Regions from separate parts of the Kitasatospora sp. NPDC101183 genome, predicted to be linked through region 3. Evidence: riboswitches for the same ligand, from Rfam matches in the RefSeq annotation. Region 3 holds a riboswitch; each other region holds the start of a gene.
The links. A riboswitch is a leader RNA that binds a small molecule or an ion and turns the genes downstream of it on or off. The one in region 3 is predicted to bind cobalamin.
Positions count from the first base shown of each region.

Region 1: linked by a shared signal. The riboswitch ahead of ACIRRS_RS29150 (cobalamin biosynthesis protein) and the one ahead of metE (5-methyltetrahydropteroyltriglutamate--homocysteine S-methyltransferase) in region 3 are both predicted to bind cobalamin.
Region 2: linked by a shared signal. The riboswitch ahead of ACIRRS_RS02590 (hypothetical protein) and the one ahead of metE (5-methyltetrahydropteroyltriglutamate--homocysteine S-methyltransferase) in region 3 are both predicted to bind cobalamin.

Region 1 covers NZ_JBIWOW010000024.1:35,186-44,890, reverse strand. The annotation lists gene ACIRRS_RS29160 (hypothetical protein) at 1-741, opposite strand, end outside; gene ACIRRS_RS29155 (alpha/beta hydrolase family protein) at 1,165-2,280, opposite strand; cobalamin riboswitch at 2,459-2,591, shown strand; gene ACIRRS_RS29150 (cobalamin biosynthesis protein) at 2,693-3,661, shown strand; gene ACIRRS_RS29145 (cobyric acid synthase) at 3,658-5,190, shown strand; gene ACIRRS_RS29140 (putative cobaltochelatase) at 5,187-7,274, shown strand; gene cobO (cob(I)yrinic acid a,c-diamide adenosyltransferase) at 7,281-7,886, shown strand; gene ACIRRS_RS29130 (cobyrinate a,c-diamide synthase) at 7,894-9,276, shown strand; gene cpt (chloramphenicol phosphotransferase CPT) at 9,293-9,705, shown strand, end outside.
Region 2 covers NZ_JBIWOW010000002.1:90,024-99,728, reverse strand. The annotation lists gene ACIRRS_RS02595 (hypothetical protein) at 211-450, opposite strand; gene ACIRRS_RS02590 (hypothetical protein) at 474-914, opposite strand; cobalamin riboswitch at 1,186-1,319, opposite strand; cobalamin riboswitch at 1,367-1,513, shown strand; gene ACIRRS_RS02585 (hypothetical protein) at 1,740-3,785, shown strand; gene ACIRRS_RS02580 (hypothetical protein) at 3,829-4,260, shown strand; gene ACIRRS_RS02575 (arylsulfotransferase family protein) at 4,822-6,045, shown strand; gene ACIRRS_RS02570 (hypothetical protein) at 6,476-7,204, opposite strand; gene ACIRRS_RS02565 (hypothetical protein) at 7,379-8,122, opposite strand; gene ACIRRS_RS02560 (ABC transporter ATP-binding protein) at 8,139-9,074, opposite strand; gene ACIRRS_RS02555 (sensor histidine kinase) at 9,220-9,705, shown strand, end outside.
Region 3 covers NZ_JBIWOW010000003.1:354,767-364,471, forward strand. The annotation lists gene ACIRRS_RS05435 (hypothetical protein) at 1-152, opposite strand, end outside; gene ACIRRS_RS05440 (RCC1 domain-containing protein) at 485-1,732, shown strand; gene ACIRRS_RS05445 (RCC1 domain-containing protein) at 1,765-2,988, shown strand; gene ACIRRS_RS05450 (branched-chain amino acid aminotransferase) at 3,062-4,153, opposite strand; cobalamin riboswitch at 4,337-4,535, shown strand; gene metE (5-methyltetrahydropteroyltriglutamate--homocysteine S-methyltransferase) at 4,713-7,028, shown strand; gene thiI (tRNA uracil 4-sulfurtransferase ThiI) at 7,245-8,489, shown strand; partial or broken gene ACIRRS_RS05465 (citrate/2-methylcitrate synthase) at 8,486-8,773, opposite strand; gene ACIRRS_RS05470 (HoxN/HupN/NixA family nickel/cobalt transporter) at 9,036-9,705, opposite strand, start outside.

The DNA.
Region 1 (9,705 bases), on a different contig from region 3:
CCAGTCGAGGACGGCGGCCACGTCGGCGGGGGCGGCCGGGGTGTCGATCTGCGGCTCGCGGCAGGTGCCGCGCACGGCCGAGACGGCGGAGGCGGCGTGCGGCACGGGCGACAGGCCCGGGCCCGCGGCCCCGCCGACCCGGCGCTCGTCCAGGCCCCGGCGCAGCAGCTCCAGCAGCTCGCTGTCCGGGACGGGGGCGGCGACCAGGTGCAGGAAGGACAGCAGCTGGGGGGCCTGGTCCACGGCCTGGCCGGCCAGCACGGCGAACACCCCGCGCAGGGCGGCGGGGGGCACGGGGGCCAGCAGCGTCCAGGCGTCGAACATGGCGGACCAGCCGCGCACCACGGCCTCGTCGTCGTGCTCCCAGGCGTGCAGGCGCCAGCCCGGCCCGGCCCCGGCGTCGCGGGCCTCCACCAGGCCGACCAGCAGGGCCTGGCCCCAGGCCTTGGCCGCCGCGCCGACCGTCATGGCCAGGGCGCGGCCCGCGGCGCGGGCGTCCTCGGGGAGCAGTTCGCCGCGCTTGTCGACCTCGTCCAGCTCGCCGGCCCAGCGGGCGACGCGGACGGCGTCCACCAGCATCCGGCGGGCCAGGGGCGCCAGCTCGGACGGCGCGGGGAAGCCCTCGGGCACCGGGACCCGGCCCCGCCCGGGGGCCGGGGCGGGCCCGCGCCGGCGGGGTACGGCGGCCCGGCCCGGCCTGGCGTCGGTGGGCCGCTGGGCCGTACCGGGGAGACGGGTCACCGTCGCACCGGTACCGATCGTCGGTTGGAGCGGGGCATCACGGTCGCGCGGATTCCGAGACGTCACGTCGAGCAGTCTTCCCCTTGCACCGGCCTTCTGTCACATCCGGTTGTCCGTACGACCGACCGCGCCCGGACGGCACCTCCGCAAGATCGGGCAACAACCGGGCAACAGACGCAAACCGCCTGACCGAAAACGCGTGGCGGGGACATGACGGGTGGGGGCGGGGTCGTCGCGGTGGCCACCTGTTCGGTCACGGTGCGTGAGGAAGCGGTGGTGGTGTCGGGATCGTCCGTCATTGTCGCGCGGGCGGAATTCGGCGGGGCGGGCATTTCGAGTTCCGGTGCGAATCATCGGGGGGATTGCGCGGGAAGTCGGGCGGGCCGACTTCCCGCGTGCGTTGCGGCGGGCTTCCCGCGTCCGTCACAGCAGGGGGGTGAACCAGCGGCGGAGGAGTTCGGTGTAGTGCTCGGGCGCGGAGTTCCACAGGGCGGCGTGGTCGGCGCCCGGGAACAGCTTGAGGCTCACCACGTCCCGGCGGGCGGTGGCCAGGTGCTCGGCCGGGCCGAGCGGGGCGACGGAGTCCTCCGGGCTCTGCAGCAGCAGGGTGGGCACCCGCAGGTCCACGCCCTCGGCGAGGCGGGCGAAGTCGGCGAGGTCCACTCCCGTACGGCCCTCGGCGGCGAGGGCGCCGAGTTCGGCGACCGTCTCGGAACGGCCGGCCCGGAGGGCGTCGCGGCGGGCCGAGGCGGGCAGGTCGAGCACCGGGGAGTCCAGGACCAGGCCGCGGATGGCGTGCGACCAGGCGGAGCGGGCGGCGGCCTGGAGGACCGTGGTCGCGCCGACCGACCAGCCGTACAGGATCACCTTGCCCGCGCCGTGGTCGAGCGCCAGCCGGATCGCGGCCTCGACGTCGCGCCACTCCGTCTCGCCGAAGTGGCTCAGCCCGTCCGGGGAGGCGGGGGCGCCCTCGTCGCCCCGGTACGTCACGGCCACGGCGGGCAGGCCGAGGTGGTGCAGGACGGGGAGCACGGGCAGGGTCTGCTGCCGGTCGGCGCCGGGGCCGTGCACGAGGATCACCCAGGTGCCGCGCTTGCCGCCGAGGCACCAGACGGGCAGGGGGCCCAGCTCGCCCTCGGCGACGGTCTCGGTGAAGGGCAGGCCGAGCGCCTCCATCGGGTCGCCGAGCAGGACGCGCGGGGTGAAGCGGACCTCGGTACCGGGGGCGAGGGTGCCTCGGTCGGCGCGGACGAGGCGGCGGGTGACGCCCTGCTCGTCCCTCGCGATGACCTCTTCGACCACCGCGTGGCCGCCGTCCGCCCACTCCACCGCCCAGCGGCCGGGGCGCAGGCTCTCGGGGCGCCGGGTGAAGGTGACCCGGCCGGCGCCGAGGCTCCGGACGTGGACCGGGCCGGACTCCAGGACGACCGTCTCCGGCCGGACCATCCGCTCCGAGGCCCGGCGGCCGACCACCAGGACGGCGGCGGCCCCGGCGCCCACGGCGGCGGCCGCCACGACGGCCGCGGTTCCCCAACGCATATGTGCTCCCCGCTCTGGTCCCTCTGCGGATCTCGCGATCTGGATCGAGCACCAGTTCACCGGCGGGCGGTGGAGGCGGCCACCGGACTGGGCCGATCGTGTGACCAAACCCTCCGTGACCTCGGTTGACTCCCCGTTGGACCGCGTGGTGGGATTTCGGGGCCAATCGGAGGCATGGAGAGGAAGCCGGTGCGAATCCGGCGCGGTCCCGCCACTGTCACCGGGGAGCACGCTCGGAACATCGCCACGGCGGGCCGTCAGGAGCCGCTGGAAGGCCCGGGCGCGCGTTCGACCCGGAAGCCAGGAGACTCTCGCCCCCGCGACGTCGAGCCAGGGCGCGGACCCTGAGTGAGGACACCCACGCGATGCAGGCTGCCCCGCCGCCGTACCGGCCCTCGAGCTGCCTTCCGCCGTGGTGACGCGCCCGCTGCCCGCTCTGACCGGTGCCGCCGCGTTCGCCGTGGGCGCCGTCGCGGGCTACGCCGCCGACTCCCGCTTCGCCGACCCGCGCCGGGGCCACCCGGTGGCCCTGTTCGGCATCGCCGCCGGCCGCCTGGAGCAGCGGCTGTGGCGCGACGACCGCGCCGCCGGCGCCGCCTACACCGCCCTGTGCGTGGGCGCCGTCGCGGCGGGCGCGCTGGCCCTGGACCGTACGGTCGGCCGCCGCCCGCTCGGCCGGGCCGCCCTGGCCGCCGCCGCGACCTGGACGGTGCTCGGCGGCACCTCGCTGACCCGGGAGGCGCGCGCCGTCGGCCGCTCGCTGGCCGCCGGGGACCTCGCCGCCGCCCGGGAGCGGCTGCCGCACCTGTGCGGGCGGGACCCGAGCGCGCTGGACGGGCAGCAGATCGCCCGCGCCGTCGTCGAGTCGGTCGCCGAGAACACCGCCGACGCCGTCGTCAACGCGCTCGTCTGGGGCGCCCTCGCCGGCACCCCGGGCCTGCTGGCCTTCCGCGCCGTCAACACCCTGGACGCGATGGTCGGCCACCGCTCACCGCGCCACGCCCGCTTCGGCTGGGCCTCGGCCCGCCTCGACGACGTGGCCGGCTGGCCCGGCGCCCGGCTGACGGCGCTGCTGACCGTCGCCGCCGCCCCCGAGCCCCGGACGGCCTGGCGGATCTGGCGGCGCGACGGCTCCTCGCACCCGAGCCCCAACGCAGGCCAGGCGGAGTCGGCCTTCGCGGGCGCCGTCGGCGTCCGGCTCGGCGGGACGCTGCAGTACGGCGCGCGGGTCGAGCACCGGCCCGTGCTGGGCGAGGAGCTGCGCCCGGTGACGGTGGACGACATCGAGCGCGCCTGCACGCTCTCGCGGCGGGTGGGCGCCCTGGCGCTGGGTACGTGCGTCGCGGGGCACCTCGCGATCCGTTGGTGGAGGGGAAGATGAGCAAGGCGCTGCTGGTCGCGGGGACGACCTCGGACGCGGGCAAGAGCGTGGTCACGGCCGGGATCTGCCGCTGGCTGGCCCGTCAGGGCGTACGGGTCGCGCCGTTCAAGGCCCAGAACATGTCGCTGAACTCCTTCGTCACCATGGACGGCGCCGAGATCGGCCGCGCCCAGGCGATGCAGGCGCAGGCCGCCCGGGTCGAGCCGGAGGCGGCGATGAACCCGGTGCTGCTCAAGCCCGGCGCGGACGGGCGCAGCCAGGTGGTGCTGCTCGGCAAACCGGTCGCCGAGGTCGGCGCGCTGGACTACCGGGAGCGCAAGCCCGTCCTGCTGGAGCGCGCGCTGGAGTGCCTGGCGGACCTGCGGGGGCGCTTCGACGTGGTCGTCTGCGAGGGCGCCGGCTCGCCGGCCGAGATCAACCTGCGCGACCGCGACATCGCCAACATGGGGCTGGCCACGGCCGCCTCCCTGCCCGTCGTGGTCGTCGGGGACATCGACCGCGGCGGGGTGTTCGCCGCGATGTACGGGACGCTGGCGCTGCTGTCGGAGGAGGACCAGCGGCACGTGGCCGGCTGGTTCGTCAACAAGTTCCGCGGGGACGCGCGGCTGCTCGCGCCCGGGCTGGACATGCTGCACCAGCTGACCGGCCGTCCGGTGCTGGGCACGCTGCCGATGCTGCCGGGCCTGTGGCTGGACGCCGAGGACTCGCTGGACCTCTCCACGGTCGTGGACCGGGTGGACGGGCGCGGGCCGCTGGGCGCCGACGTGCTGCGGGTGGCCGTGGTGCGCTTCCCCCGCCTGTCCAACTTCACCGACCTGGACGCGCTCGCCCAGGAGCCGGGCGTGCTGGTGCGCTGGGCCACCCGGCCCGAGGAGCTGGCCGACGCCGACCTGGTCGTCCTGCCCGGCACCCGGGCCACCGTCGCGGACCTCGCCTGGCTGCGCGAGCGCGGCCTGGAGCCGGCGCTCAGGGCGCGGGCGGCGGCCGGGCTGCCGGTCCTCGGCGTCTGCGGCGGCTACCAGATGCTGGCGGGCTCGATCGTGGACGAGGTCGAGTCCAAGGCGGGCGCCGTCGACGGCCTCGGGCTGCTGCCGACGCGGGTGCGGTTCGGCGTGGAGAAGGTGCTCGCGCGGCCGGTCGGCGAGGCGTACGGGCAGCGGGTCGAGGGCTACGAGATCCACCACGGGGTGGTGTCCGTTGACGGCGGTTCCGCTTTCCTGGACGGCTGCCGGGCGGGCTCGGTGTGGGGCACCACCTGGCACGGGGCGCTGGAGAACGACGGGTTCCGGCGTGAACTCCTGCGCGAGGTGGCCCAGTTGGCCGGGCGGGCGTTCGTGCCCGCGCCGGACACCTGCTTCGCCGAGGCCCGTGAGGCGCGGCTCGACCGCCTGGGCGACCTGATCGAGGAGCACGCCGACACCGATGTGCTGTGGAAGCTGATCGAGGGCGGGGTGCCGGCGGCCGGCTCACTGCCGTTCGTCCCGCCGGGGGCGCCCGTGGCCGTGGCAACGACTGGGAGTGACGCATGAGTGACGTCCGCTATCCGTTCACCGCGATCGTCGGCATGGCCGACCTGCGGCTCGGCCTGCTGCTGAACGCGGTCTCCCCGGCCGTGGGCGGCGTGCTGGTGCGCGGCGAGAAGGGCACCGCCAAGTCCACCATGGTGCGGGCGCTGGCCGGGCTGCTGCCGTCCATCGCCGTGGTGGACGGCTGCCGCTTCGCCTGCGACCCGGGGGCGGTCGACCCGCAGTGCCCGGACGGGGAGCACGCCGGTGCCTCCTCCGCCGAACGCCCCTCCCAGCTGGTCGAGTTGCCCGTCGGTGTGGCGGAGGACCGGATCGTCGGCTCGCTCGACCTGGAGCGGGCGCTGGCCGAGGGCGTCAAGGCGTACGAGCCCGGGCTGCTCGCGAAGGCGCACCGGGGCGTGCTCTACATCGACGAGGTCAACCTGCTCCAGGACCACGTCGTCGACCTGCTGCTGGACGCCGCCGCGATGGGCCGCTCGTACGTCGAGCGCGAGGGCGTGTCCGTGCGGCACGCGGCGCGGTTCCTGCTCGTCGGGACGATGAACCCGGAGGAGGGCGAGCTGCGGCCGCAGCTGCTCGACCGGTTCGGCCTCACCGTCGAGATCGCCGCGACCCGGGAGCCCGCCGAGCGCGCCGAGGTCGTGCGGAGGCGGCTCGCGTACGACGCGGACCCGGCCTCGTTCGCGGCGCGGTTCGCCGAGGAGGAGCGGGCGCTCGCCGAACGGATCACCGCCGCACGGGAGTTGCTGCCGTCCGTGGAGCTGGCGGATGTGGCGCTGCGCCAGATCACCGCCGTGTGCGCGGCGTTCGAGGTGGACGGGCTGCGCGCGGACATCGTGATGGCGCGCACGGCCGTCGCCCTGGCCGCCTGGGACGGGCGCACGGAGGTGCGGGAGGAGGACGTCCGCAAGGCCGCGCAGCTGGCGCTGCCGCACCGGCGGCGGCGCAACCCGTTCGACGCGCCGGGGCTGGACGAGGAGCAGCTCGACCGGACGCTGGAGGAGCACGCCTCGGACCCCTCGGAGTCGGACGCTCCGGACGCTCCGGACGAGGACCCGGAGCCCGAGGGCGACGGGCCGGGGCCGGACGGTGGCGGGCCCGGCGACGGTCCCGACGGAGGCGGTGGCGCTCCCGAGCCGGTCGACGAGCCGGTCGACGGTGGACCGGAGGCGCCGGACTCCGCCCCCGAGGCCGACGTCGAGGCACCGCCCGTCCCCGCCCAACACCCCTCCCCCGCCCGGGAGTCGGCGCCCGCGACCGCCGGGGACCCGTACCGTACGCGGCTGTTCACCGTGAAGGGCACCGGCCACGGCGCCCAGGGCCGCCGCTCCCCCGCCGAGACCACCGGCGGGCACACCATCCGCGCCCGCCGCCCCCAGGGCACCCTCAGCCGGCTGCACCTGACCGCCACCCTCCAGGCCGCCGCGCCGCACCAGGCGGCGCGCGGGCGGGACGGCCGGGCGCTGGTGCTGCACAAGGACGACTTCCGCGAACAGGTGCGCCAGGGGCGGGAGTCCAACCTGGTGCTGTTCGTCGTGGACGCCTCCGGCTCCATGGCCGCGCGGCAGCGGATGAGCGCCGTCAAGGGCGCGGTGCTGTCCCTGCTGATGGACGCCTACCAGCGGCGCGACAAGATCGGCATGATCACCTTCCGGGGCTCCGGCGCCGAGCTGGCGCTGCCGCCCACCTCCTCCGTCGAGGTCGGCGCGGCCCGGCTGGAGTCCCTGCCCACCGGCGGGCGCACCCCGCTGGCCGCCGGGCTGCTGCGCGCCCACGAGGTGCTGCGGGTCGAGCGGCTGCGCGACCCGAACCGGCGCCCGCTGCTCGTCCTCGTCACCGACGGCCGGGCCACCGGCGGGCGGGACGCGCTCGCCCAGTCCCGGCGCGCCGCCTCGCTGTTCGCGGCGCAGGGCACGGCGTCCGTGGTGCTGGACTGCGAGTCCGGGCCGGTGCGCCTGGGCCTCGCCCGTACGCTGGCCGGGGTGCTCGGCGGCACCGCCGTCAGCCTGGACGAGCTGCGCGCCGAGGGCGTGGCCTCGCTCGTCCGCGAGAACCGTGCCACTCCTTCGATGCGAAAGGCGGCCTGAGCCGACATGCCCAAGGGTGTCCCCGAGAGCGTTCCCGACGACGGCCTGACGACCCGCCAGCGCCGCACGCAGCCGATCACCGCCGTGCACACCGGCCCCGGCAAGGGCAAGTCCACCGCCGCGTTCGGCATGGCGCTGCGGGCCTGGAACCAGGGCTGGTCCGTCGGGGTGTTCCAGTTCGTGAAGTCCGCCAAGTGGAAGGTGGGCGAGGAGAACGCGCTGCGCGTGCTCGGCGCCTCCGGCGAGGGCGGCAGCGTCGACTGGCACAAGATGGGCTCCGGCTGGTCCTGGATCCAGCGCTCCGCCGAGCAGGAGATGACCAGCGAGGAGGCGGCCAAGGAGGGCTGGGAGCAGGTCAAGCGCGACCTCGCGGCCGAGACCTACCGCTTCTACGTGCTCGACGAGTTCACCTACCCGATGCACTGGGGGTGGATCGACCCGGAGGAGGTCGTGGCGGTGCTCCGGGACCGCCCGGGCAGCCAGCACGTCGTCATCACCGGCCGGTACGCGCCCGAGGCGCTGACCGAACTCGCCGACCTGGTCACCGAGATGACCAAGGTCAAGCACCCCATGGACGCCGGCCGCAAGGGCCAGCGCGGTATCGAGTGGTGACCCTCTCTTGAGCAACATCCCCCGGCTCGTCATCGCCGCGCCCTCCTCGGGCGCGGGCAAGACCACCGTCGCCACCGGCCTGATCGCGGCGCTCGCCGCGCGCGGGCTGGCCGTCTCCCCGCACAAGGTCGGCCCCGACTACATCGACCCGGGCTACCACGCGCTCGCCGCCGGGCGGCCCGGGCGCAACCTGGACGCCTTCCTGTGTGGGCCCGAGCGGATCGCCCCGCTGTTCCTGCACGGCGCGGCCGGGGCGGACGTCGCGGTGGTCGAGGGCGTCATGGGCCTCTTCGACGGGGCCTCCAGGCGGGGGGAGTTGGCCTCCACCGCGCACGTGGCCAAGCTGCTGCGGGCGCCCGTGGTGCTGGTCGTGGACGGCTCCTCGCAGTCCCGCTCGGTGGCCGCGCTCGTCCACGGCTTCGCCTCCTGGGACCCGGAGGTCCGCCTCGCCGGGGTCATCCTCAACCGGGTCGCCTCCGACCGGCACGAGCAACTGCTGCGCGAGGCCCTGGAGGAGGGCTCCGGCGTGCCCGTGCTGGGCGCGCTGCGCCGCTCGGCGGCCGTGGCCACGCCCTCGCGGCACCTCGGGCTGATTCCGGCGGTGGAACGCTCGGCGGAGGCGCTGAAGGCCGTGGCGGACATGGGGGAGCTGGTCGCGTCCTCCGTCGACCTGGACGCACTGCTGGAACTCGCCCGTACGGCACCGGAGTTGGACGCCCTCCCCTGGGACGCCTCCGCCGAGGTCGCCGCCGTGGGCGGGCGGCCCCGGATCGCCGTGGCGGGCGGGGCGGCGTTCTCCTTCTCGTACGCCGAGAACGCCGAACTCCTGGGCGCGGCGGGCGCGGAGGTCGTGCCCTTCGACCCGCTGCACGCCACCGCCCTGCCCCCCGGCGCCTCCGGGCTGGTCATCGGCGGGGGCTTCCCGGAGCTGTACGTACGGGAGTTGAGCGGCAATGCCCATCTCCGGGACTCCATCCGGGAGTTCGCCGCGGCCGGCGGGCCGATCGCCGCCGAGTGCGCCGGACTCCTCTACCTCGGGCGGGAGTTGGACGGCCTGCCGATGTGCGGGGTGCTGGAGACCACCTCCCGGATGACCGAACGGCTCACCCTCGGCTACCGCGAGGCCGTCGCCCTGCACGACTCCCCGCTCGGCCCGGCCGGCACCCGGCTGCGCGGGCACGAGTTCCACCGCACGGTCTGCGAGCCGGGCGAGGGCGAACTCCCCGCCTGGGGCTGGCGCCTGCCCACCGGCCCGCGGCGCGAGGGCTTCGCGGGCGGCAACGTCCACGCCTCCTACCTGCACCTGCACTGGGCGGGGGCGCCGCAGCTCGCCGCCTCCTTCGCGACGGCGGCGGCGAAATTCGCGGCCACCTCCGCGCCCGCGCCGTAGGCTCCCCCGCATGAACGTGATCGTCCTCAACGGGGGCTCCAGCTCCGGCAAGTCGAGCATCGCCCGCCGCCTGCAGACCCTCCTGCCGGACCCGTGGCTGCACCTCGGCGCCGACACCCTGGTCGGCGCCCTGCCGCCCCGGCTGGTCGGCGGCGCCGAGGGCATCGGCGGCGTCGACACCGGGGACGGCACCGTCGAGGTCGGCCCCGCCTTCGCCGCCCTCGACGCCGCCTGGACCCTCGGCGTCGCCGCCATGGCCCGCGCCGGCGCCCGGATCATCGTCGACGAGATCTTCCTCGGCACCACCACCTCCCAGGCCCGCTGGCGCGACGCCCTCACCGGCCTCGACGTCCTCTGGGTCGGCGTCCACTGCTCCCCCGCCGTCGCCGCCACCCGCGAGGCCGCCCGCGGCGACCGCGTCCCCGGCAT
Region 2 (9,705 bases), on a different contig from region 3:
TGCGGCATCAGGTTCTCGGACTGTGACACGCTGTCAAGGCTCCGCGACAACCGGTGCGGCCCGCTGGGCCGGAAGCCGGTTCGCCGACCACCCGTCGCATCGGCCCCCTCCTGATCATGCCGATGACGCTGACGGCGCTGCCCACCGAGGGCGCGCCGCCGCGGGTCGTCCGCAGCGGCGCGCGCACCGGGTCGGTGCTACGGCGCGGTGCTACGGCGCGGTGACGCTCGGCCGGCCGCCCGCACCGAAGGCCCAGCCCTCCACGTCGCCGGGGGCCGGGTGGTAGCCGGCGGCGCCGAGTTCGCTGTAGGACCAGGCGCCGCCGGGGAAGCCCCCGTCGGCCTTCTGCTGCGCGGTGATCCAGGCCACCCCGGGGTGCACCGCGGCGGTGGCCGTCGGGTCGTTCGGCACGAGGGCCGGTGCCATCACGGCCATCGCGGTGCTGTCCACGTCCGTGCCGCCGCTCGCGGGGATCAGGCTCGGCCACCCGCGGCGGCGGTCTCCTGGCTTTCCAGGTAACTGACGGGCGCTGCCGCGCTCCTGGCGTTCCCGGCCCGCATTTCGGCCATGATGCCGAGCGCCCGCGAGAAGACCGACGGTGAGTTCATGGAGGCGCCCACGGCCGGGCAGTTGGTGTCCGGCGCCTTGCTGACCGCGGTGCAGACCGTCCCGTCGAGCCCGGCGATCAGGTCGTGGCCCCCGAACGCGCGAGGGTCGCGGCCGACCACCTGGGCGAGCAGGGCCTCATTGGCCATCGCGCCACCGCCGGCGTAGACGGTCCCGATCCCGGTGCAGTCGTCGGCGGTCGAGCCCGAGGCGTCCGCCTGGTGCCGGTCGAAGAAGTCGGCGATGCCGCGCGGTGCCGTGCCGTCGCCCCCGGTGGCCGCGAGCGCGAAGGCGCCGTCGACGGTCATCCCGAAGTCCGCGTAGGTGGGGAACTGCTCGTAGGAGTGGCCGCCGACCAGGTTCGCCGGGGCGAGGAGGTAGGCCGTGCCCCTGACCAGGTCCGGGCCGCCCGAGGCCGCGCGTTCTGCGGCCGTACCGGCCGTATCGGCCGGTGAGGTCCGGGCGTGGGTTCATCGGTGACTCCCTGTCGGCCGATGAAGGGCCGCTCGGACGGCGGGCCCACCCGTGCGCGGTGCCGGGCGTCCCGTCCGATCCGCGCCGCAGACCTCGACGGCGCCGGTGGTGAAGCGACTTCGGCGCAGGTGGTCCGACTCGTCCGCCGGTGGGCGGACCTACGGTTGCGGGTCAGTGCCGGAGTCTGACCGGCTTCCCCTGGACTGCGGAAGGTGTCCTCATTATTTCTTTGATCTGACCACAGCAACTGACCTCACGTCAACGAGCTCCCAGCAAACGGGAATTGCCGTTGACGCTCCAAGTTGGTTCGTGGTCTGATGCTCCAGTTCCACGCCCGAGCACGGGGAAAGCCGGTCGAACTCCGGCACTGACCCGCAACCGTAGGTCCGCCGCCAGGCGGACGAGTCGGACCACCTGTGCTCGTGTCCCACCCCCAGCAGACAGCCGTCGAGGACTGCGGCGCGCTCTGGAAGCCCGTCCGGCGAGTTCTGCGCGGTGTCGCTGCGCGCAGGGGTGCGCCGGGGTGAACGGGCCCATCGGCGTGGACGGTTCCGTCGGCGGTCTGCGGGGACTTCACGTACCCACCGACCCCTGGAGCCTCCGTGTCCCAGCTTCTGCCGCCTCGGCCACGCCGACGGCGCAGCCGCCTACTCGCCCTGTTGGCGGCCCTCGTCACCTTCGTCAGCCTGGTCGGCATGACGGCCCCGTCCTTCGCCGACACGGGGACCGGCACCGGCGCGACCGGCACGGCGGGCCTCTTCGTGCCCGCCAACGGCCGCCTCGGCTCGACCGTCCTGCCGCCGGCCTCCTGGCGCTCCTTCCCCGTGCTCGGCCAACTCGGCATACCGACCTCGGGTGTCTCGGCGGTCAGCGTGACCCTGAACGTGGCGGCCGGCCCGGAGACCGACATCTACGCGGCACCGGACGACCCGGCCCATCCCTCGTTCCTGGCCGTGCACTACCAGGGCTTCGGCACCACGTCGAACAGCGCGGTGGTCGCGGTCGGGGCCAACGGGAGCATCTCGCTGGAGACCGTGGCACCGAACGTCGTCGTCTTCGTCGACCTCCAGGGCTACTACACCAGCGGCACCACCACGGCCCCGGGCGGCTACGTGCCGGTCACCCCGTACATCGCGGCCAACACCATGACCGGCGGAACCGGCCTGCCGCCGATCCCGCTCAATCCCAACCAGACCAGTGTGGTGAACGTCCCGAAGCTCCCCACCCCGGTGTCGGCGATCTTCGCGAACATCTACGTCAACCCGACCCGCCCCGGCGGGAGCGGATGGTTCACGCCCTACCCGGACGGTGGCACCAAGCCCGACAACCAGATCGCCTTCAGCGAGTCCCGCCCGGTCTCCATGGGCACGATCATCAGCGTCAACAACCAGACCGGGAAGTTCGACCTGTACTACGGCGGCGGCACGGGCGCCGTCCAGATCAACGTGATGATCCAGGTGCTGGGCTACTTCACCCCGACGGCGACCCTCGGCGCGTTCACGCCCGCCGCCGGTTCGATCTACGACAGCAAGGGCGCCACCATCGCGGCCGGGGCCACCGTCAAGGTGCCGGTCGCGGGCATCGGCGGCGCCCCGGCGGTCGGCAACAGCCTGCTGGCCGCGGCGCTGAACTTCCGGGTGAGCTCGGCGGCCTCCGGCAGCCTGGCCGTCGGCGCCTCCGACCGGCCGCTGCCGCTGGGCGCCGCCGCCAGCTTCAGCGGCGGGGACCAGGCCTACTCCACGCTGTCGAACGTGCCGATCAGCGGTGACGGCAGCATCAACGTCAAGAACAACGGCACCTCGCCGATCAACCTCCTGGTGGACCTCGAAGGCTGGTACACCGGGACCCGGCTGCCGATCTCGGTCGATCCGGACGGCACGATCCGCTACAACAACGTCTTCGCCTACGGGCTGAACATGCCGGACCTCACCACGGTCGCGGAGTCCGGCGCCATGCAGTCCGACGGCACCTGCCTCTTCTCCAGCTCCTCGGCCGCCGTGGAGAACTCCGGCGACGTCTACAACGAGGTCGCCACCTACAACCCGACGACCTGCCAGCGCACGCTCGTCCACGGCTCGCTGTCGGCGGACGCCATCGCCACCCTGACCCCGGCCGTGACCGGCGGCACCACCCCGACCCCGGTCCCGGCAACCGTCCAGCAGCTGCCGCCCGGGCCCGCCCCGGCAGTTGCCGCGGCGGCTGCCCCCTCGCTGGCTGCCCCCTCGCCGGCGGGGGGCGTGCCCAACACGGCCTACATCCAGGCGTACGACAAGTCGGCCTACATCGACCCGCTCTTCATCACGATCACCTCACTGTCCGTCAACCTCACCTACGCCCGCGGGCAGGGCTTCATCCTCGGTTCCGGCTACTCCGGCTACGCCTACGACTACGCGTTCAAGTACGACGGCTGGTCGAAGAGCGGGCTGCAGAACAACAACCTCGGGGTCAGCTCGACCTGGGTCAACTACAGCGTCAACGAGACGTTCCGCAATGACGACTTCGAGGAGATTCTGATCCGCATCTTCGGCGTCGCGGCCGTCGCGGCCTGTGGCTTCGACACCTCCACCGCCGTCTTCTACCTCAACCCGCGCGTCACCGGCAACGCCGACGGCACTTACACCTGGGGGCACAACAACAGTGTCAAGGGAGGCTGCAGCAACCTTGTCCACTTCCACAACTGGCACGACTACGGCCACAGCAACTAACGCCGTACGGTCCGCCCTGCGCCGAGCCCTGCTGGGGCCCACCGTGGCACTGAGCCTGCTCGGCGCGCTCACCGGCTGCTCCGGCTCCGACGCCGGCTCGTCCGTCCGCCACGGCGACGCCGGCTCGGTGGCCGTCGCGTACACCGACCGCCTGTTCAACGGCCGGAGCAAGGAGGCCGAGCCCCTGGTCGACCCGACCGCGCTCGGCGCCTTCCGGGTGATCGCGGCAGAGATGTCGGCGGGGGCCACCCAGGCCCGGGACCTGCGGGTCGCCGCGGTCGTGGCGAACGGCAAGCGCGCGACGGTGACCCTCTCCGGCACGCTCTGCGTCGACCGGAGCCCGTCCAGGACCGCCGGCGCGTCGCCTGACAGCGCGCACTGCAGGACCCGCAAGGCGGACTCCGCTCCCGACCCGGCCTTCGTGGTGAAGCTGGTCCAGGAGGGCTCCGCCTGGCAGGTGTACTACCCGTCGTGAGACGAGGGCGGTTCGCGGTACGCAGGGGCATCCTCGCGTACCGCGAGCCGCCCTTCGGCGTTTCGGCACTTCGGCACTTCGGCACTTCGGCACCTCGGCTCTTCGGTGGCAGGTGGCAGGTGGCAGGTGGCAGAGATGGGGTGTCGGCCTGTTCGGAAGGGCGGAGAACGTTGCCCGTCGTGTCGTCGGGGTCTCGCCGGATCTCACCGGATCTCAATCGTGTGCACCGCCGTGTCCGCGGGGCGGGGGCGCGTTGACGGTCGCGGTCCCGCGCGGCTAGCTTCCACGGCATGCAGCAGCGCCCCATCGCCCTGACGACCCGCGGTCACATCGACCTCCTGCGGGTCTGTTCCGCTGCCTGTCGCGCCCGCTGAGCGCCTCCGCCTTCCGCGAGTCCCGCCCCGTCCGACCGCGCCCGCTCCGCCGGGCTGGGGCATTCCTGCGCGGCGTCAACCCGCCCTCGTGCGGCCGTGGTTGACGTCCCTCTCGCTGCGCCCTTCCCTGCGCCCGGCCCGTCCGCCACCACTCCTGATCCGCTTCGGATCCCACGTGAGGATCGCCATGCGAAAGAGCTTCCTGACCCTTCGGATGCTGGCCGTCACGGTCGTCGCCGCCCTCGCCGGCACGCTGCCGGCGGGCGCCGCGGCGGCGGAGCCGGGCGGCCCGGCACTGCCGCCGCTACCGCCGCTGACCGTCCTCGCCGACGAGCCGGGGGCCGGCGACGGGGACATCTTCGTCTCGCCGAACTCCACCACCGGCCAGTACGCCAGCGGCGTCGAGATCCTCAGCCCCGACGGCGGGGAGGTCGTCTGGTCGCACGCCGTTCCGGCGGGCCAGGAGGCCGCCGACTTCCGGAAGCAGACCTACCGGGGAAAGCCGGTGCTGACCTGGTGGGAGGGCACCGGCCTCGGCGGGCTCGCCAGCGGCGTCAACTACGTCTACGACGACCAGTACCGGAAGATCGCCGAGGTCAAGGCCGGGAACGGCTACTCCGCCGACGGCCACGAGTTCCTGATCACGCCCCGCGACACCGCGCTCGTCCTCGCCTATGCCGAGGCCACCGCCGACCTCACCTCCATCGGCGGTCCGGCGAACCAGAAGGTGATCAACGGAATCGTGCAGGAGATCGACATCCGTACGGGCAGGGTCCTGTTCGAGTGGAACAGCGCCGACCACGTGCCGTACGGGCAGAGCGAGCAGCCGCTGCCCGCCTCGGCGGGCACGCCGTGGGACTGGTTCCACATCAACGCCGTCAAGCCGGACGGCAGGGGGAGGCTGCTCGTCGACGCGCGCAACACGTGGACCACGTACGAGGTGTCGCAGCGCACCGGCGAGATCCTGTGGCAACTCGGCGGCAAGGCGAGCTCGTTCAAGCTGACCGCCGGGCCGGGCCAGGTGCTGAACGACGCCGGGAAGATCTTCGCCTGGCAGCACGACCCGCAGCCGCTCGGGAACGGCCTGTACACCGTCTTCGACAACGAGGCCGCGGGCAGGGCGAACACCGGGACCGGAGTGGTCTCGCAGCTGCCGTACAGCCGGGTGGTCACCGTGCGCCTGGACTTCAGGACGCACGAGGCGACCCTGGTGGACTCCGTCGACCAGCCCGACGAGCTCAGCGCCTCCTCGCAGGGCAACGCGCAGACGCTGCGCAACGGCGACCTCGTCGTCGGCTGGGGATCGCAGCCCTACGTCTCCGAGTTCAGCCGCTCCGGTGACCTGCTGTTCAACGCCCGCTTCCCCGACGGCGTGAACAGCTACCGGGCCTACCGGTTCGACTGGAAGTGAGAGACGGCGAACGGATGACAGATTTCATCATCTGTCATCCGTTCGCCGTTATCTGTTATCTGTTTTCTGTCTGCTGTTCATCTGCCCCGTCTCAGTGAAGCTGGGCCAGTCTCAGCCGATCTGCACCAAGTGGCCACGTGTCTCAGTCAACCTCGGCCAAGTTTTGATCTGTCTCAGTCTTCCTGACCTGGAGCTCTAGCCTGTCCTCCACGGTCCCTCTGCCAGGTCAGCGCCGAGCAGAGGGTGGCTGGTGGAGGCGGGAGACTTCTGCCTGGAGTACGCCGATCCGCGCGGGAAGATGCGTCGCGGGCCGCTTGAGGTGATGTGGCCGGCCGCTGGCTGCGTTACGCCCTCGTCAACCTGGTCAAACGGATGGACGCTCACCTCTCGCGAACCGCCGAAGCAGCCGACGTCGAGCCAGAAGCGCCCCTCACCTCAGAACCGGGCGGTTGGCGAAGGTGTATTCGTTCGCAACGTTGAACACGCAGGCGCAGGTCGGGCACTCCGCATCGCCGAAAAGATGGGCGATCCCATCAGAGAGCAGGTCTTTCCCGTCGCGGACGGCGATCCCATGCATCCACCGGCCAATGCCGGAAAGATCATCCGGGGACCCCGGTCGCAGGTCACGCCGGTTCACGTCTCCCAGATTCCAGTCCCGGACCGCCGAGTAACGCCCGTATCCACCGATGGCGATCGTCACCTCCACAGCACAGTGGGGGCAGTCCACAAGGTAGAAGTCGTCGGTGAAGTCCCCCAAGACAGCCGCCCAATGGAACTGCTCCTCGGTTGCGAGCAGCGCACGGAAGGTTGCGAGGTAGTCGGCCGGCCGCGATCGGAGGTGCCTGTCCAGCAGCTCCCGAAACTCTGAGGCCGCGTCCGCGCAGTCCACGAACAGGTCGTCGTAGCCGTGTTGTCCCGCCGCACGTTCGAGGATCTCGCCGGCCAGCCGACGCGCCGACGCATTGCCCGACGCGAGGCGTACAAGGCGCGGCAGCGCAACGAAGCTGGCAGCCGACACCAAGTCATGTTCGAGGATCAGCCGGTATCCCAGTTCCTCCCACGCATCGGCATCGTCCTCACCCCCCTCCACGCGCTCCAGGAGCACGGGAACGCGATCGGTGTCGAAGTGACAGTCGTACACATCTGCCCAGTTGGCCATCCGGGCATTGAATCGCACCACCGAACGTGAGGCCCAGGGCCCTCAGGTATCACGTTGAGTGAGACGACGACCGATGCCGCGTCTCACTCAATCTGAACCATCGCTGGTCACAGCCTTACCGTGATTCACCTTCACTGAGACAGGACATCGCCGTTCGTTGTTCGCCGTTCGTCGTCAGGCGATCTCGCGGCGGCGGATCGCGCGCAGGCCGCCGTACACCGCTGCGGCCGTCCACAGGGCCATGATCAGCAGGCCGGTCCAGTGGCCGTAGTGGATGTCCGGGTCCGCCTGGAGGTGGGTCGCGTACAGGCCCGCGCGGTCGGGGAGGAACTGTCCCACTTCGCGCACGCCGGGGATCGCGGCCAGCCAGGTGGTGCCGAGGAAGACCATGGGGGCGATCATGCCGAGGGCGGCGCTGAAGTTGCCCAGCACGGCGGTCAGTCCGAGGCAGAGCAGGACCAGCAGCGGGTGGTAGAGCGCGCCCGCGACGAAGCTGCGCGCCAGGCCCGGAGTGGACAGGTCCAGGCCGGCGGTGGAGGCGACGGCGAGGAAGCAGCCGGTGGCGGTGGCCAGGCCGAGCAGCAGGCCCACGCCGGCGCCGAGGGCGAGCTTGGCGCCGTACAGCCGGGCGCGGCGGGGGACGGCGGTCAGCGAGGTGCCGATCATCCGGGTGTTGAACTCCTGGCCGATCAGCAGGATTCCGAGGCAGGCCACCGCGACGTGGCCGAACAGCAGGCCGTAGTAGACCGCCAGCCCCGGGTCCGCGTCGAAGGAGCGGCCGTCGCCCCTGTACGAGGCGTTCACGGCGGTGGTGATGCCCACGGTCAGGGTCAGCGCGACCAGCGGCGCCGCCCACTGCGAGGGCAGGGTGGTGAACTTGATCCGTTCGGCGCGCAGGGCGTCGGCGGTCGGACGCATGTCGGTGCTCCCGGTTCTAGGCTCGGACGGCCGCGTCGGCGGCCCGGTACTCGACGCTGTCGGCGGTCATCCGCATGAAGGCCTCCTCCAACGAGTCCTGCTGGACGGCGATTTCGTACAGCACCACGCCGTGCTCGGCGGCGAGCGCCGCGATCCGCTCGGGCGGCGCGCCCGTCACCTCCCAGGCGCCGTCCTCGGCAGGGGCGGCCTCCAGGCCGTGGCCGGCGCGGCCGGCGCTGCCGAACAGAGCCGCCAACTTGCCCCGGTCGACGGCGCGTACGCGCACGCGGGTGCGGCCGTGACGGTCGAGGAACTCCGAGGTGCCCGCGTCCGCGAGCAGCCGGCCGCGTCCGATGACCACCAAGTGGTCGGCGGTGAGCGCCATTTCGGTCATCAGGTGGGAGGAGACGAGCACCGACCTTCCCTCGGCGGCGAGTTGGCGCAGCAGGGTGCGGATCCAGCGGATGCCCTCCGGGTCCAGGCCGTTGACCGGCTCGTCCAGCAGCAGCGCCGGCGGGTCGCCGAGCAGGGCCGCGGCCACCCCGAGGCGCTGGCGCATGCCGAGGGAGAAGCCGCGTACGCGACGCCCGGCGGCGTCCGTCAGGCCGACCTGGTCGAGCACCTCGCCGACCCGGCGCTCCGGCAGGCCGTTGCTCGCGGCCAGCCAGCGCAGGTGGCCGCGCGCCGTCCGCCCGCCGTGCAGGGCGTGGGCGTCCAGCAGGGATCCCACCCGCCGTAGCGGGTGGTCGAGTTCGGCGTACGGGCGGCCGTCGACCAGGGCGTGCCCGGCGGTGGGCCGGTCGAGGCCGAGGAGCAGGCGCAGGGTGGTGCTCTTGCCGGCGCCGTTCGGGCCGAGGAAGCCGGTCACCAGGCCCGGCCGGACGTCGAAGGACAGGTCGTCGACGACGCGCCGCCCGTCGTACGCCTTGGTCAGACCCCGGATCTCGATCACACTCGCACTCCTTCGCACTCGCCCCGTCGTCCGTCGGTGACAGTCCACCGGAGCCGGCCGGGCACGCGGATCCCGCCGGGGCGGGGACCGGCCTCCCTCTCGGGAGGGAGCCGCGAGGGGCCGCTGAGCTGGCAGGATGGGTCGCATGCCCAGGATCATCGCGCCGCTGCTGGCCGGCGCCACGTACGCGCGACTGCTGCACCTGCTGGTCGGCTGGATCTTCGCGGGCGTGGTGCTGATGGTCTACCCCGGCACGTACCGCAAGGGGATCGGGGAGATCCTCACGGCGAGCATCGCGGTGGACGTCCTGCTGCTCGCCCTGGTCGCGCTGGTGCCGGCGGCGCGGCGGGCGGAGGGGGTGCAGGCGCGGCTGCTGCTCGTCCCCGAGCGCGAGGAGGACATCGCGACGGAGCCGTCCCGGAGTTGGGCGGACCGGCGGCGCACGGCGGGCTGGCTGATCGGGCGGGTGGTGCTCGGCTCGGCGGTCGGCTTCGGGCTGGCCTTCGGCCTGCCCGCCGGGTACGAGCTGCTGACCGGGGCCGGCGGGTGGTGGCGGCTGCCGTTCGCCCCGCTGGTGCTGCTCGGCTGCGGCTGGCTGGTCATCGCGGCCGGGCACCTCCAACTCGCCATG
Region 3 (9,705 bases):
GTGGGGGAGGAGAACGTGCCGTTCACCACCACGGCCGGCTCGGTGTCCTCGGCCCCCGCCGGTACGGGGGCCGCCAGGGCGATGGCGCCACCGAGGGTGACGGCCAGGAGTCTGGATCGATGCGTCCGCAGCACGGTTCTGCTCCCACTCAAGTCGGCTTGGATGTCCGTTCCTTGGGGGTGTCGGGCGGACTGACGGCCCATCGGCCCCCCGGGTCATGCTTCGGGGGCCCGCTACGGGCCGCAACCGAGGGCGGTCCGATAGGGCGAAGACGAACGATTGGGCTGGTCCGTAGGTGTGGAAAGTCCTCCGCATCCGCACGGACGTTCTGCTCACTGGGCAGGCATTCAGACGATCCGATCATCACTCCAGCCCTGGCCGGGCGGCGCCCGCACGCGCGCCGTCCGGCCGGGACTGTGAGGCCCCCTCATGTCACCCCTCTCGCCGCTGACCCTCCCCTGCCACGCCTATCCACGAGGACCAGATGCTCCCCCTGCACCGCACGCTCCGCCGCCTGCCCGCGACCGCCGTCCCCGCAGCCGTCGTCGGCCTCGCCCTGCTCGGCACCGCCGCGCTGCCCACCTCCGCCGCCTCCGCCTACGACCTGCGGCTGCGCTCCTGGGGCCTGAACACCAGCGGCCAGCTCGGCGACGGCACCAAGACCCAACGGCTCACCCCCACCTCGGTGGTCGGCCTCTCCGGCGCCGAGCTCAACGCCGTCGCCGCGGGCGGCACCGGGGGCTCCACCGGCTCCGGCTTCGGCCTGGCCCTGCTCGCCAACGGCACCGTCGAGGCCTGGGGCAAGAACGACAAGGGCCAACTGGGCAACGGCGCCACCAGCGCCACCGACGAATGGGCCGTCCCCGGCCTGGTCGCGGGCCTCGGCGGCGTCGAGGCGATCGCCGCCGGAGGCTCCCACGCCCTCGCCCTGCTCAAGGACGGCACCGTCAAGGCCTGGGGCCTCAACGACAAGGGCCAGCTCGGTGACGGCACCACCACCAACGCCAACCTGCCGGTGGTCGTCGCCGGGCTCGACGACGTCAAGGCCATCGCCGCCGGAGACACCTTCAACATGGCCCTGCTCAAGGACGGCACCGTCAAGACCTGGGGCAACAACGACAAGGGCCAGCTCGGCATCACCGCCAAGCCCGTCAAGTCCACCGACCCGGTGCCCGCCCCCACCCCGGCCACCCGCACCACCGCCGTCGCCGTCCCCGAACTCACCACCGTCAAGGGCCTCACCGCCGGGGCCTCGCACGCCCTCGCGCTGCTCGCGGACGGCACGGTGATGGCCTGGGGCCTCAACGACAAGGGGCAGCTGGGCGACGACACCACCGCCAACAAGCCCTACCCCGTCCCCGTCCTGGAACTCAAGAACGTCACCGGCCTCTCCGCCGGTGCCGCCCACAGCCTCGCGCTGCTCACCGACAAGACCCTGCGCGCCTGGGGCAACAACGCCAACGGCCAGATCGGCGACGGCACCACGACCCAGCGCAACACCAGCGTGCCCGTCACCGGCGTCACCAACGTGACCGGCATCGCCACCGGTGCCGCCCACACCCTGGCCGTGCTCGCCGACGGCACCGTCCAGGCCTGGGGCCTCAACGACAAGGGCCAGCTGGGCGACGGCACCACCACCCAGCGCCTCACCGCCGTGCAGGTGCTGGCCAAGTCCGGCAGCGTCGCCATGGTCGCGGCCCCCTCCAACGGCAGCTTCAGCCTGGCGCGTTGACCGTCCCCACCTCCTTCGCAGGAAGGCACCACATGACGAACCCCCGTACGCGGCTCCGCTCCCTGCTCGCCGCCTCCGTCGCCGCGCTCACCGCCCTCGGCCTCGCCGCGATCCCGGCCGGCACCGCCGAGGCCCAGGAGAAGCGCCTCAAGTCCTGGGGCAACAACCGCTCCGGCCAGCTCGGCGACGGCACCTGGACGGACTTCCGCACCACGGCCACCACCGTCCTCGGCCTCACCAGCGCCGAGGTCGTCAAGATCGCCGCCGGAGGCGCCGGCCCCACCAACGGGCACGGACTGGCGCTGCTCACCGACCGCACCGTCCAGTCCTGGGGCGCCAACACCAACGGGCAGCTGGGCGACGGCTCCGTCTTCAGCCACAACGCGCCCGGCCAGGTCGTCAACCTCTCCAACGCCACCGACATCGCCGGCGGCGGCGCCCACAGCCTCGCCCTCCTCGCCGACCAGACCGTCGTCGCCTGGGGCAGGAACAACTACGGCCAGCTCGGCAACGGCACCAACATGGACAGCAGCGTCCCCGTGCGCGTCGAGGGCCTCAACAAGGTCATCGCCATCGCCGGCGGCCTCAACCACAGTCTCGCCCTGCGCGAGGACGGCACCGTCTGGTCCTGGGGCTACAACATCAACGGCCAACTGGGCGACGGCACTTCGGCCAGCCGCAACGTCCCCTCCCCGGTCGCCAACCTGACCGGCGTCACCCGCATCGCGGCCGGCTGCAACCACAACCTCGCCCTCGTCGGCCCGCCCAGCGGCCCCGCCAAGCCCACCAGCGGCAACTCCATCAAGGCCTGGGGCTACAACGCCACCGGCCAGCTCGGCGACAACAGCATCATCAACCGCTACACGCCCGTCGACACCCAGGGCATCTGGCTCGGCGGCGTCTCCCAGATCGCCGCCGGCTGCAACCACAGCCTCGCCGTCACGGACAGCGACAACAAGCTCAAGGCCTGGGGCCAGAACACCTCCGGCCAGATCGGCGACGGCACCACCGACTACCGCATCACCCCCGTCCCCGTCCCCGGCGTCACCGGCGTCCAGATCGTCACCGGCGGCCGCGAACACACCGCCGCCCTCCTCGGCGACAACACCGTTCGCTCCTGGGGCGCCAACGGCTCCGGCCAACTCGGCAACGGCACCACCACCGACAGCTCCACCCCCGTCACCACCCTCACCGCCCTCACCGGTGTCGACAAACTCGCCGCCCCGGTCGGCGGCGACTTCAGCCTCGCCAACTAGCCCGCGCCCGAAGCGAAGGAGCCCGGAAGGCGCGTGCGTGCCTTCCGGGCTCCTCGGGGTCTGCCCGCTGGTGCTAGAGGACGCGGTGGAGCCAGCCGTGGGTGTCCGGGGTGCGGCCGTGTTGGACGGCGAGGATGTGGGAGCGGAGGGCGAGGGTGTGCTTGCCCGGGGTGGCGTCGGCGACGGGGAAGGTGGTGGTGGCGGACTTGAAGGCGGTGATGGGGGTGATGACGGCGGCGGTGCCGGCCGCGAAGACCTCGGTGACGGTGCCGTCGGCGGCGCCCGCGCGCAGGTCGTTGAAGGAGAAGGGGCGCTCGACCGGGGTGAGGCCGAACTCGTCGGCGAGGGCGAGGACGGTGTCGCGGGTGACGCCGTCGAGGATGGTGCCCAGGCCCGGGGTGAGGAGTTCGCCGGTGGAGGTGACGACGAACAGGTTCATCGTGCCGGACTCCTCCAGGTTGCCGTCGCCGCCGGTGTCGTCCAGGTAGAGCACCTGGTCGCAGCCGTTGCGGCGGGCCTCCAGCTGGGCGGCGAGGCTGCCGGCGTAGTTGCCGCCGCACTTGGCGGCGCCGGTACCGCCGCGACCGGCGCGGGTGTACTCGGTGGTGACCCAGAGGGTGATGCCGGTGACGCCGCCGGGGAAGTACGGGCCGGCCGGGCCCGCGATGACCGAGTAGACGATCCGCTCGGCGGGCCGGACGCCGAGGAAGGCCTCGGAGGCGAACATGAACGGGCGTATGTAGAGGCTGGCCTCGCCGTCGGCGGCGGGCACCCACTCCCGGTCGGCGCGGACGAGTTCCTCGACGCTGGTGAGGAACTCCTCCTCCGGCAGCTGCGGCAGGGCGAGGCGCTCGGCGGAGCGGGCGAAGCGGCGGGCGTTGAACTCGGGGCGGAACAGCCAGACACTGCCGTCCGCGTGCCGGTAGGCCTTGAGCCCCTCGAAGATCTCCTGGCCGTAGTGCAGCACCGCCGCGCTGGGGTGCAGCGAGAACGGCGCGAGCGGCTCGACGCGCCGGTCGTGCCAGCCCTCCTCGGGGGTCCAGACGGCGGTGGCCATGTGGTCGGTGAAGTGCTTGCCGAATCCGGGGTCGACGAGGATGGCGCGGCGCTCCGCCTCGGGGACGGGGCCGGTCGTCCTGGTCAGGGGGTACGCGGCTGTGGTCATCGTCAACTCCTGTGCGGGGAGGGGGCCGTGGTGTCGGCGGCCCGGTCATGCTAGCGCCGCTCCGGTGCTGGTGGGACGGGGTATCCGCGATGAGAGACCGTCTCGGAGTGCGGACGCGGGAATGGACCCGGACGATCACGGGGTTCTGCCCGGGCCGAGTTCCCTCTAAGCTGGCCGGGCAGCTGGTTCGCCCTGTCCGCCAGGCAGGCGCGTCGTAAGAGGGAACCCGGTGAAGCCTTTCGACAGGCCATTCCGGGACTGCCCCGCAGCGGTGAGCGGGAACGACCGCCGTCATGTGCACTGGGCCCGACCGGGCCTGGGAAGCGACGGCCAGTAGGAGAGCCCCTTCGGGGGACGTGCCCGCGAGTCCGAAGACCTGCCACTGCCCGTGCGCGGCCGATCGCGCGCGGAGTCCCGGTGACCTCGTGGGCGGGTCGGCGTGCGATCAGGTGGTGGACCCGTTCCCGGGTGCCGTCCGCCCGGTCGGTCGTTCCTTCGCGCCTCCGTGTCCCCGTGCCGTCCCCGGGACCTCAGAGTCAGACTCGCGAAGGAGAGTCCGTTGACCGAGAAGTCCGTAGCCGCGGCAAGCGTGGCCACCGCGCACGGCTACCCCCGCCAGGGCCGTAACCGCGAGCTCAAGAAGGCGATCGAGGGCTACTGGAAGGGCGCCGTCACCGCCGACGCGCTGCTCGCCACCGCCGCCGGGCTGCGCCGGGAGAACTGGAGCCGGCTCGCCGAGGCCGGCGTCGGGGAGGTCCCCACCGGGGACTTCTCCCTCTACGACCACGTGCTGGACACCAGCGTCGCCGTCGGCGCGATCCCGCCCCGCCACCGGGAGGCCGTCGAGGCCGACCCGCTGGACGGGTACTTCGCCATGGCCCGCGGCACCCAGGAGGTGGCGCCGCTGGAGATGACCAAGTGGTTCGACACCAACTACCACTACCTCGTACCCGAGTTGGGCCCGGACACCGCCTTCGCCGCGAACCCCGCCAAGCAGGCCGGTGAACTGCGCGAGGCCCTCGCGCTCGGCCACGAGGCCCGTCCGGTGCTGGTCGGCCCGATCACCTACCTGTTGCTCGCGAAGCCCGCCCCGGGCGTGGCCGCCGACTTCCAGCCGATCACCCTGCTCGACCGCCTGCTGCCCGTCTACGCCCGCCTGCTCGCCGAACTGCGCGCCGCCGGCGCCGCGTGGGTGCAGCTGGACGAGCCCGCGCTCGTCCAGGACCGCACCCCGGCCGAACTGAACGCCGCCGCCCGCGCCTACCGCGAGCTGGGCGCGCTCACCGGCCGGCCGAAGCTGCTGGTCGCCAGCTACTTCGACCGGCTCGGCGAGGCCCTGCCCGTCCTCGCCAAAGCGCCCGTCGAGGGCCTGGCCCTGGACTTCACCGGACCGGCGGCCGCCAACCTCGCCGACCTCGCCGCCGCCGGAGGGCTGCCCGGCAAGCGCCTGGTCGCCGGGGTGATCGACGGCCGCAACATCTGGATCAACAACCTGGAGACCTCCCTCTCCACCCTCGCCACCCTCCTCGGCCTCGCCGACCGGGTCGACGTCGCGCCCTCCTGCTCCCTGCTGCACGTGCCCCTGGACGCCACCGCCGAACGGGAGTTGGACCCGCAGATCGCCCGCTGGCTCGCCTTCGCCCGGCAGAAGGCCGCCGAGGCCGCCCTGCTCGCGAAGGGCCTGCGCGAGGGCACCGGCGCGATCACCGCCGAACTCGCCGCCAACCGCGCCGACCTGGCCTCCCGCGCCAACTCGCCCGTCACCCACGACCCGGCCGTACGGGCCCGGGCCGCCGCCGTCACCGAGGCCGACGCCCGCCGCGCCCAGCCGTACCCGGAGCGGGCCGAGGCCCAGCGCGCCCGGCTCGGCCTGCCGCTGCTGCCGACCACCACCATCGGCTCCTTCCCGCAGACCACCGAACTGCGCACCGCCCGCGCCGACCTCACCGCCGGCCGGATCGACTTCCGGGCCTACCGGGAGCGCATCGAGGCCGAGGTCCGCGAGGTCATCACCTTCCAGGAGAAGGCCGGACTGGACGTCCTCGTCCACGGAGAGCCCGAACGCAACGACATGGTGCAGTACTTCGCCGAGCAGCTCACCGGCTACCTCGCCACCCGGCACGGCTGGGTGCAGTCCTACGGCACCCGGTACGTGCGCCCGCCGGTCCTCGCCGGGGACATCTCGCGGCCGCACCCGATGACCGTCGACTGGTTCCGCTACGCGCAGGGCCTCACCGTCCGCCCGGTCAAGGGCATGCTCACCGGCCCGGTCACCATGCTCGCCTGGTCCTTCGTCCGCGACGACCAGCCGCTCGCCGACACCGCCCGTCAGGTCGCCCTGGCCCTGCGCGACGAGGTGACGGACCTGGAGGCCGCCGGCGCCGCCGTCGTCCAGGTCGACGAGCCCGCCCTGCGCGAGACCCTGCCGCTGCGCGCCGCCGACCGGCCCGCCTACCTGGACTGGGCCACCGAGGCGTTCCGCGTCGCCACCTCCGGGGTCCGCGCGGACACCCAGGTCCACACCCACATGTGCTACGCCGAGTTCGGCGACATCCTGCGCGCCATCGACGAGTTGGATGCCGACGTCATCTCGCTGGAGGCCGCCCGCTCGCACATGCAGGTCGCCGGGGAGCTGGCCGGCGCCGGGTACCCGCGCGAGGTCGGGCCGGGCGTGTGGGACATCCACTCGCCGCGAGTCCCGGACACCGAGGAGGCCGTGCGCCTGCTGCGCGCCGGTCTCGCGGCGATCCCGGCCGAGCGGCTCTGGGTCAACCCGGACTGCGGGCTCAAGACCCGCGGCTGGCCCGAGACCAGGGCCTCCCTGGAGAGCCTCGTCGGCGCCGCCCGCACGCTGAGGGCCGAGCTGGCGGGCTGACGGCCCCGCCCGCACCGGGCGCGGCGGCCGTTCGGGCCGCCGCGCCCGGTGCGGGAAAGGACGCGCGTACGGCGCGGCCGGCGCCCGGCCCCCGGCGGGCGGGCGGCTGCTGGTGAACCCGGACCGCCGCAGCCGGGTACCCTGTCCCGTCGTCCTGGACGAAGACCCCGACCGCGCCGCAGACCCCGGGCGCACCGCACCGACCGGAAGCCCCGTATGAGCCAGCAGACCGACAACAGCAGCACCGAGCCCCTCGGCGAGAGCGTGATCCTCAAGCACGGCGAGGTCGCCCTCAAGGGCCGCAACCGCCGCATGTTCGTCGAGCGCCTGGAGAACAACCTGCGCGCCGCCCTGCACGGCATCGGCGGCTCGACCTGGATCAGGACCCAGGGCCACCTCACCGTGCTCGGCGGCCAGGTGCCGATGGAGGAGCTGGTGGAGCGGGCGCGGCGGGTGATCGGATTCAGCTCCGTCGAGCGGACGCTGCGGGTGCCCAGCACCCTGGAGGCGATCGAGGTGAACTCCGTCGCGCTGCTGCGCAAGGCCTGCGAGGGCCGGGAGGCCACCGGCTTCGCGGTGCGCGGCAAGCGCCGCGACAAGTCCTTCCCGCTCACCTCCACCCAGCTGGAGCGCGAACTCGGCGCCCACGTCCAGCCGCTGGTGCCGGGCCTGCGGGTCGACCTGACGAGGCCCGACCTCACGCTCTCGGTGGAGGTCGACCACCGTGAGACCTTCCTCTCCTGCGAGCGTCACCCCGGCCTGACCGGCCTGCCGGTGGGCTCCAGCGGCCGGGCCCTGGTGCTGCTCTCCGGCGGCTACGACTCGCCGGTGGCCGCGCACCGGGCGATGCGGCGCGGGCTGGCCTGCGACTTCGTGCACTTCAGCGGCGCGCCGTACACGAATCCGGCCTCGGTCTACAAGGCGTACGCCCTCGCCCGCGAGCTCAACCGCTTCCAGCCGCCCGGCGAGCTGCACGTGGTCGCGCTCGGCAAGGCCCAGAAGCAGCTGGCGGTGGCCGGCGCGGGCCGGCTCCAGGTCGTCGCCCAGCGGCGGCTGATGGTGCGCACCGCCTCGGAGCTGGCCGCGCGCCTCGGCGCCCAGGCCCTGGTGACCGGCGACAGCCTGGGCCAGGTCGCCAGCCAGACCCTCGCCAACATGGCGGCGGTGGACCAGGCGGCGACGCTGCCGGTGCTGCGGCCGCTGATCGGCTGGGAGAAGCAGGAGATCATCGACCAGGCCCGCGCGCTCGGCACGGCCGACATCTCGGTGCTGCCGGACGAGGACTGCTGCCAGCTCCTCGCCCCGCCGCAGGTCGCCACCGGCGCCCGGGTCGGCCAGCTGAAGGCGGTGGAGCAGCGCCTCGACCTGGACGAGCTGGTCGAGGCGCTGCTCGGCGCGATCCAGGTGATGCACCCGGGCCGCGAGGACGGCGAGGCGCCCGCCCCCACCTGCGAGGTCTAGGGCAGCGCCCGCCCGACCTGCGACGGCCGGGGCAGCGCCCGCTGGCCCGGCCCGTCGTACGAGGCGAGCGGCCGGATCAGGGCGTTGTGGGCGAGCTGCTCGCCGATGGGGGCCGTCCGGCCGGTGATCCGGCTGGGGACGAAGATCGGCGTGAACACCGGGGTGTCGAAGCCCATCAGGTGGTAGGCGAGCCCCGCCGGGTGGTCCAGGTCGGGGTGGATGCCCTTGCGCTCGAGCACCGCCTCGCGCAGCGCGGTGTGCAGGGCCGCGAGGCGGGCGGCCTGATGACGGCCTGGGCCCGGTACTCGGCGGAGTGCTCCTTGGTGTACGTGTCCAGGATCGCGGACGCGGCTCGCCGGGCCCGGGCAGGTGGACGGCGTGGTCGGCCCGCGGCCGGGCATGCCGAAGCCCCGGCCTCCCCTTCGCGCGGGGAGGCCGGGGCTTCGGTGCGGGCGGCCGGGGACGGAGGGACGCCGCGCCCGCTCGTCCGGCCGAGCGGCGGCTCCTCGTCCTGGGTCTCGTCCTCCTCCGGAGGGCTCTCCGGGGTTACTCCTTGTCGGCGTTCACGTCGGTCTTCTTGTCGACCCGGGACGCCCAGCGCTGCTCGACGTTGCTGAAGCGCCAGTAGGCGAGCGCGCAGGCCCAGACCACCACGAACATGCCGACCAGGATGTAGCCGACGTTGTCGAGGCTGATGTCGGCGATCCAGCCGGTGACGGGGTCGGTGAGTTCGAGCTTGTCGCGCAGGACGCTGACGAGCTCGATGGTGCCGATGACGAAGGCCACGGCGATGGAGAGCCCGGTGATCGTCAGGTTGTAGTACACCTTGCGGACCGGGTTGGAGAACGCCCAGTGGTAGGCGAAGTTCATGAAGGTGCCGTCGAGCGTGTCGAACAGGCACATCCCGGAGGCGAACAGCAGCGGCAGGCAGATGATCGCGTACCAGGGCAGGCCGGCGGCGGCGCCGGAGCCGGCCATCACCATCAGGGCCACCTCGGTGGCGGTGTCGAAGCCCAGGCCGAACAGCAGGCCGACCGGGTACATCTGGCCGGGGCGGCGGATCGACTTGGTCAGCTTCCCGAGGATGCGGTTCATGAAGCCGCGCTCGTCGAGGTGCTTCTCCAGCTGCTTCTCGTCGAAGTGCCCGGCCCGCATGGACTTGTACACCCGGTAGATCCCGGCCAGCGCGACCAGGTTGATCGCGGCGATCAGGTAG